Regions from separate parts of the Streptomyces sp. NPDC028305 genome, predicted to be linked through region 1. Evidence: riboswitches for the same ligand, from Rfam matches in the RefSeq annotation. Region 1 holds a riboswitch; the other holds the start of a gene.
The links. A riboswitch is a leader RNA that binds a small molecule or an ion and turns the genes downstream of it on or off. The one in region 1 is predicted to bind glycine.
Positions count from the first base shown of each region.

Region 2: it holds a riboswitch for glycine, as region 1 does, so the genes downstream of both, gcvP (aminomethyl-transferring glycine dehydrogenase) here and gcvT (glycine cleavage system aminomethyltransferase GcvT) in region 1, are expected to answer to the same signal.

Region 1 covers NZ_JBVHTN010000004.1:993,755-997,150, reverse strand. The annotation lists gene ACZ4WQ_RS20650 (hypothetical protein) at 1-503, shown strand, start outside; gene ACZ4WQ_RS20645 (AAA family ATPase) at 535-1,314, opposite strand; glycine riboswitch at 1,508-1,618, shown strand; gene gcvT (glycine cleavage system aminomethyltransferase GcvT) at 1,803-2,954, shown strand; gene gcvH (glycine cleavage system protein GcvH) at 3,047-3,396, shown strand, end outside.
Region 2 covers NZ_JBVHTN010000007.1:9,541-12,936, reverse strand. The annotation lists gene gcvP (aminomethyl-transferring glycine dehydrogenase) at 1-1,728, opposite strand, end outside; glycine riboswitch at 1,790-1,917, opposite strand; glycine riboswitch at 1,918-2,015, opposite strand; gene ACZ4WQ_RS29795 (PRC-barrel domain-containing protein) at 2,138-2,467, shown strand; gene ACZ4WQ_RS29790 (DNA polymerase IV) at 2,443-3,396, opposite strand, start outside.

The DNA of each region.
Region 1 (3,396 bases):
TCGGCGACGCCATCCTGGAGCTGCTCAACGCCCTCATCGGCCCGCTCCCCGGGATGGACCTCCCGATGACGCCCCCGATGCTGCCGCTCCCGGACGAGGCGTCGACCGTCGCCGTGGAGGCGTCCGCCCTCGCCGCCCGGACGCCCGCCCCGAAGCCGAACCCGGAGAAGCCCGGTACCGAGAAGCCCGGCGCCGCGGAGAAGCCCGGTACCGAGAAGCCGGGAGCCGCCGAGAAGCCGGGCACCGAGAAGCCGGGCGCCCAGGACCAGCAGGGTGCCCAGAAGCCCGGTGCCCAGAAGCCGAGCGCGAAGCCCAGCGCCCCGAACCAGAACGCCAACCAGCCCGGCGCCATGAGGCCCGGTCAGAAGCCCGCGGCGAAGCCCGCCGCGCCGAAGCCCTTCACCACCGCCGCCACCCCGCTGTCCGCCGCCGAGGCGACCGACGACGCCGTCGCCCCCATGCCGCTGCCGCGCCCGGTGGACGCAGCCTCCGACCAGGGTTGATGAAGGCCGTCTCCCCCTGCCCCGCCGCGCGTCACTCGAAGCCGATCCGGCGCAGTGCGCTCGCGGCCGTGCGGTCCAGCACCGCCACCGACGCGCAGCCTTCGGGCGGCCGCCCGCCCTCGGCGGCGACGACCAGCCGGCCCACCGCGCGGCGGTGCCGTCCGAAGGCGTAGCGAGAGACCGCACGGCCGCGCGCGGCCTGCCCCTCCAGGGCCACCGCGGCATCCACGTCCAGCAGCACCATGTGCAGCCGGCGGCCGGTGCGCCGGGCGTCGCGGGCCAGCCAGCGGCGCACCCAGGAGAGGGTGCCGCAGTCGTGCACCACGACGCTGGCGCCCGAGCGCAGCGCCCGGCGCAGCCCGGCGTAGTGGGCGCAGCGCACCAGCGGGCGGTAGAGGGCGTACGGCAGCCAGCGGGGCAGCCGCCGCTCCCAGCGCTCGCGGGCGTCCTGTGAGTCCACCCGCAGCACCGGGCCGCCGGACTGGTCGAGGCCGGGCACGGCCTGGCCGATCATGGTGCTCTTGCCGCTGCCGGGCAGGCCGGAGGCGACCACCATGTCCCCGGTGCGGTAGCGCAGCTCGCGCGCGCCGAGTCCGGGTCTGGACCCGCGGCCGGGTCCGGGCCCGGGCCCGGCCGCGCCGCCGCCGTCGCCGTCACCGCCGCCGCCGTCGCCGTCGCTGCCGCCGCCGCGCAGGTCGTGCACCGCCGCCCGGCGCCCCGGTCTGATCACGCCCCCGGTTGGCGCCGCGCCCTGCGTCACCGGCAGGGGCCCACATGTCGTCCCGTACGTACCCTGCCCCTGCACCGTGATCGTCCTCCTAGGTCGGTCACTGCGGCTCGTCACCGAAGAGTGTCAAGAAAAGGTAATGTCCTTCAAGGTGGTCTTCCTGTGGGCCGGACTTTCATGCCTTGTGAATCGGGGTGAGCGGCGGCGCGGGGCGAGCGGGTCTTCCCTTCTCGGGCGTACGTGCGATGATGTTGCGCGCAACTCCATACCGGCCGCTTGAATCCGCGCGGGAGAGTCCTCGGCCACCGGCAGCAGTGCCGGCCGTCCGGGGCGCCGAAGGAGCAAGTCCTCCCTTGAATCTCTCAGGCCCCGATACCGCGCGGGCGAGGCAGATCTGAAAAGCGAGCCGCTGGCGTGGCTCCACCCACGGTGCAAGCCGGACCGCTCTCCGCGACGACGTCTCCGACGCCGGCCGGGAGAAGGGGTCACGGCGAACCTCTCAGGTTCCGATGACAGATGGGGAGGACTCGTCCTCGTCGTCCTCGTCGCCGTCCCGCCCTGGAGCCAGCCCCATGACCGACGCCCCGTCCCCCTCGTCTCCCCCGTCCGCCTCGTCCGGCCCCCGCCGTACCGCGCTGGACGCGACGCACCGCGCGCTCGGCGCCACCATGACCGACTTCGCCGGCTGGGAGATGCCGCTGCGCTACGGAAGCGAGCGCGACGAGCACACCGCGGTGCGCACCCGCGCCGGACTCTTCGACCTCTCCCATATGGGCGAGATCACACTCACCGGGCCACAGGCCGCCGCCGCCCTGGACCGGGCGCTGGTGGGCCATCTGTCGGCGCTCGCCATCGGCCGGGCCCGCTACACCATGATCTGCGACGCCGAGGGCGGCATCCTGGACGACCTGATCGTCTACCGCCTCGGTGACCAGGAGTTCCTGGTGGTCGCCAACGCCTCGAACGCCCAGGTGGTGCTGGACGCGCTGACCGAGCGCGCCGCGGGCCTGGACGCGGCCGTGCGGGACGACCGTGACGCCTATGCGCTGATCGCCGTCCAGGGGCCGGCCTCGGCCACGATCCTGAGCGGCCTGACCGACGCCGACCTGGACGGCCTCAAGTACTACGCGGGCCTGCCGGGCACGGTCGCGGGCGTCCCGGCGCTGATCGCCCGCACCGGCTACACCGGCGAGGACGGCTTCGAGCTGTTCGTCTCGCCGAAGGACGCCGAGCGGCTGTGGCAGGCGCTGACCGAGGCGGGCGCCCCGGCCGGGCTGATCCCGTGCGGTCTTTCCTGCCGGGACACGCTGCGCCTGGAGGCCGGGATGCCGCTGTACGGGCATGAGCTGACCCGCGGGACCACGCCGTTCGACGCGGGGCTCGGCCGGGTGGTGAAGTTCGGCAAGCCCGGTGACTTCACCGGGCGCGCGGCCCTGGAGACGGCGGCGCGGCAGGCCGAGACCGCCCCGCCGCGGGCGCTGGTCGGCCTGGTCGCGGCGGGCCGCCGGGTCCCGCGCGCGGGGTACGCGGTCGTCGGCGCGGACGGCACGGTGATCGGCGAGGTCACCTCGGGCGCGCCCTCGCCCACCCTCGGGAAGCCGATCGCGATGGCGTATGTGGACGCCGGGCACGCCGCGCCGGGCACGGCGGGGGTGTCGGTGGACATCCGGGGCACCCATGAGCCGTACGAGGTCGTGGCCCTCCCCTTCTACAAGCGGCGCTGAGCGCCCGTCGCGGCCGCCGCCGCTCCTACCGCCTGTCCCACCAGGCAAGACCCGTTTCCCAAGCACTCCCCCGTATCCAGGAGAATCGGACTATGAACAACCCCCAGCAGCTGCGTTACAGCAAGGAGCACGAGTGGCTGTCGGCCGCCGACGCGGACGGTGTGTCGACGGTCGGCATCACCGAGTTCGCGGCCAACTCGCTCGGCGACGTCGTCTTCGTCCAGCTCCCTGAGGTCGGCACGACGGTCACCGCGGGCGAGACCTGCGGCGAGCTGGAGTCCACGAAATCCGTCAGCGATCTCTACGCGCCGGTCTCCGGCGAGGTCACCGAGGTCAACGAGGACGTGGTGAACGACCCGGCGCTGGTGAATTCCGCCCCCTTCGAGGGCGGCTGGCTGTTCAAGGTGAAGGTGACGGACGAGCCGGACGAGCTGCTCTCCGC
Region 2 (3,396 bases), on a different contig from region 1:
CCCGGCGTTCGGCTGGAGGGAGACCTGGTCGTAGCCGGTGACCTCGGCCAGCCGCTCCTCCAGCTCGCGGATCAGCGTCAGATAGCCCTGGGCCTGCTCGACCGGCGCGAACGGATGCAGCGCGCCGAACTCCGGCCAGGTGACCGGCTCCATCTCCGTGGTGGCGTTGAGCTTCATGGTGCAGGAGCCGAGCGGGATCATGCCCCGGTCCAGCGCGTAGTCGCGGTCGGCCAGGCGCCGCAGATAGCGCAGCATCGCGGTCTCGGAGCGGTACTTGTGGAAGACCGGGTGGGTCAGATACGTGTCGGTGCGCAGCAGTTCGGCGGGGAGCGCGTCGGCCGCGGCGGCGTCGAGCTCGTCGATGGCGGGCAGGCCGCCGTCCACGCCGAAGGCCGACCAGACGGCGGCGAGCTGGGCGCGCCCGGTGGTCTCGTCGCAGGCGATGCCCACATGGTCGGCGTCGGTCAGGCGCAGGTTGACCCCGGCCTCGCGGGCCGCGGTGACGACCTCGGCGGCCCGGCCCGGGACATACGCGGTCAGGGTGTCGAAGAACGCGCCGTGCACGGTCTCGACGCCCCCGGCCCGCAGCCCCTCGGCGAGCACGGCCGCGTAGCGGTGGGTGCGCCGGGCGATGGTCGAAAGCCCTTCCGGGCCGTGGTAGACGGCGTACATGCCGGCCATCACGGCGAGCAGGACCTGGGCGGTGCAGATGTTGCTGGTGGCCTTCTCGCGGCGGATGTGCTGCTCGCGGGTCTGAAGGGCCAGGCGGTACGCCTTGTCGCCGTCGGCGTCGACGGAGACGCCGACCAGGCGGCCGGGCAGGCTGCGGGCGTAGACCTCGCGGACGGCCATGAACCCGGCGTGCGGGCCGCCGAAGCCCATCGGCACCCCGAACCGCTGGCTGTTGCCGACCGCGATGTCGGCGCCCAGCTCGCCGGGCGAGGTGAGGAGGGTGAGGGCGAGCAGATCGGCGGCGACGGTGACCACGGCGCCGAGCTCATGGGCCCGCTCGATGACCGGGCGCGGGTCGCGCACGGCGCCGGAGGCGCCCGGGTACTGGAGCAGCACGCCGAACACCCCGCGCTCGGCCACCTCGGCCGGTATGCCCGCCGAGAGGTCGGCGACGACCACCTCGACGCCGGTGGGCTCGGCGCGGGTCCGGATGACCGCGACGGTCTGCGGCAGAGTGTCGGCGTCGATCAGGAACACGCCCTGCTTGACCTTGCCCACCCGCCGCGACAGCGCCATGGCCTCGGCGGCGGCGGTGGCCTCGTCCAGCAGCGAGGCGCCGGCCGTGGGCAGCCCGGTGAGGTCCGCGACGACGGTCTGGAAGTTGAGCAGCGCCTCCAGCCGGCCCTGGGAGATCTCCGGCTGGTAGGGCGTGTACGCGGTGTACCAGGCGGGGCTCTCCAGCACATTGCGCAGGATCACCGGCGGGGTGAACGTGCCGTAGTAGCCGAGGCCGATCATCGGGGCGAGCAGCTGGTTGCGCTCGGCCAGACCGCGCAGCTCGGCCAGCACCTCGGCCTCGGTGCGGGCCGGGGGCAGCCCCAGCCCCTCGGCGCTCTTGATGACGTCCGGCACGGCGGCCTGGGTGAGCTCGTCGAGCGAGCCGAAGCCGACCTGCGCGAGCATCTTGGCCTGGGCCTCGGCGTCGGGTCCGATATGGCGCTGCTCAAACGGAGTACCGCGTTCCAGCTCGGTCAGCGAGGTGCGGTTGGCAGTCATCTGCGAGGCCTCCTGGTCTGTACGACCGACGAGGGGCACCACGGCGCGGGGTGCCCGAACGGCCTCCCCCTCTGTCATCTCAACCTGAGAGCTTCACCGGTTCGCGGGCGGCGATCCGGCTTTCACCGTCGGTGAGGAGGGGTTCCGGTGCTGTACTCGCCCGTGGCCCACCCTGCTTTCCAGAGTGACCTCACCCGCACGGTACGTGTGCCTGAGAGTTTCCGGGGAGGATTTGCTCCTTCGGCGCCTCCGACGACATCGTCGAAGAGCTCTCCCGCACGGGGTCTGCAGCCACCGTCAGCCTACCAGCGAGCCTGCCGCCAGGGGTTTTGGGCGAGCGCTCGAGTGGACGGGCACGGAATTGTGGCTTTTCTTAGATATCACGGCATTGACGATGAAACAGTCACCTATGGGAGAGAGTGTGCAGACCGACATCGATCCGCGGACCCTCATCGGCCGGAAGGCCTTGGACCGCGACGGCGCGAAGATCGGCACCGTGGACGAGGTCTACCTCGACGACGCGACCGGCGAGCCGGAGTGGGCCGCGGTACGCACCGGGCTGTTCAGCCGGGACGTGTTCGTGCCACTCGAACCGAGCGAGATCGTCGACGACACGCTGCGGGTGCCGTACGAGCGGGCGCTGATCAAGGACGCGCCGGACTTCGGAGTCGGCCGCCATCTGTCGCCCGAGCAGGAGTTGCAGCTCTACCACCACTACGGTCTCGACGTGAGCGGCTGACCCCGGCCCGGGCCCTGGCCCTGGACCTGGCTTTCGGCCGGGTCGGCCTCGGGGGCGTCGCTCACGGCGGGCCGGATCAGCGGCAGCGGCTCGCCCGGCTCCAACGCCGGGTCGTCGACCGCGAACGTCCGCACCCGGCCCGGCCGCGACCAGGGCTCCTCGAACCGCACGGTCACCCGGCCGACCCCGCTGCCCTGCACCCACCCCGCCCCGTACTCGGCGTGTCGCACATCGAGGCCGGGCAGCCAGCGGCGCGGCCTGGCGGTGTCGTCGGGCTCGTCGCTCCCCTCCAGGACCGCCGGGGCGGGCTCGGGTGTCCCTCCGGCCTCCCGCGCCCCCTCCGCGTCCTCCTGTGCCTCGTGGGCGGCCTGCGCGGCCTGGGCGAACAGATCCTCCTGGGTGTAGTCCGCCAGACCGCTCACGCCCACTCCCAGCAGCCGCACCCCCGCCGTGGTGTCCACGCCCTCCAGCAGCCGCGCCGCAGCCTCCCGCACCACCGTGGGGTCATCCGTCGGCCCGCGCAGCGTCTCGGACCGGGTCAGCGTGGAGAAGTCGTAACGCCGCACCTTGAGCACGACCGTGCGCCCCGAGCGGCCGGCCCCGCGCAGCCGCCGCACACACCGGTCGGCGAGCCGCGCCACCTCCACCTGCACCCGCGTGCGGTCGGTGAGGTCGACGTCGAAGGTGTCCTCCACCGATACGGACTTGGCGTCCCGCTCGGCGACCACCGGCCGGTCGTCCCGCCCCCAGGCCATGCCGTACAGCGACGCGCCATGGGCCTTGCCCAGCAGCCGCACCAGCTCCTCCTCCCCCGCCTCCCGGGTCTCGGCGACCGTGTGGATCCCGGCCCGGCGCAGCGCCTCCCCGGTGGCCGGACCCACCCCGGGGAGGGTCCGCACCGGCATCGGCCCCAGCAGCTCCCGCTCGGT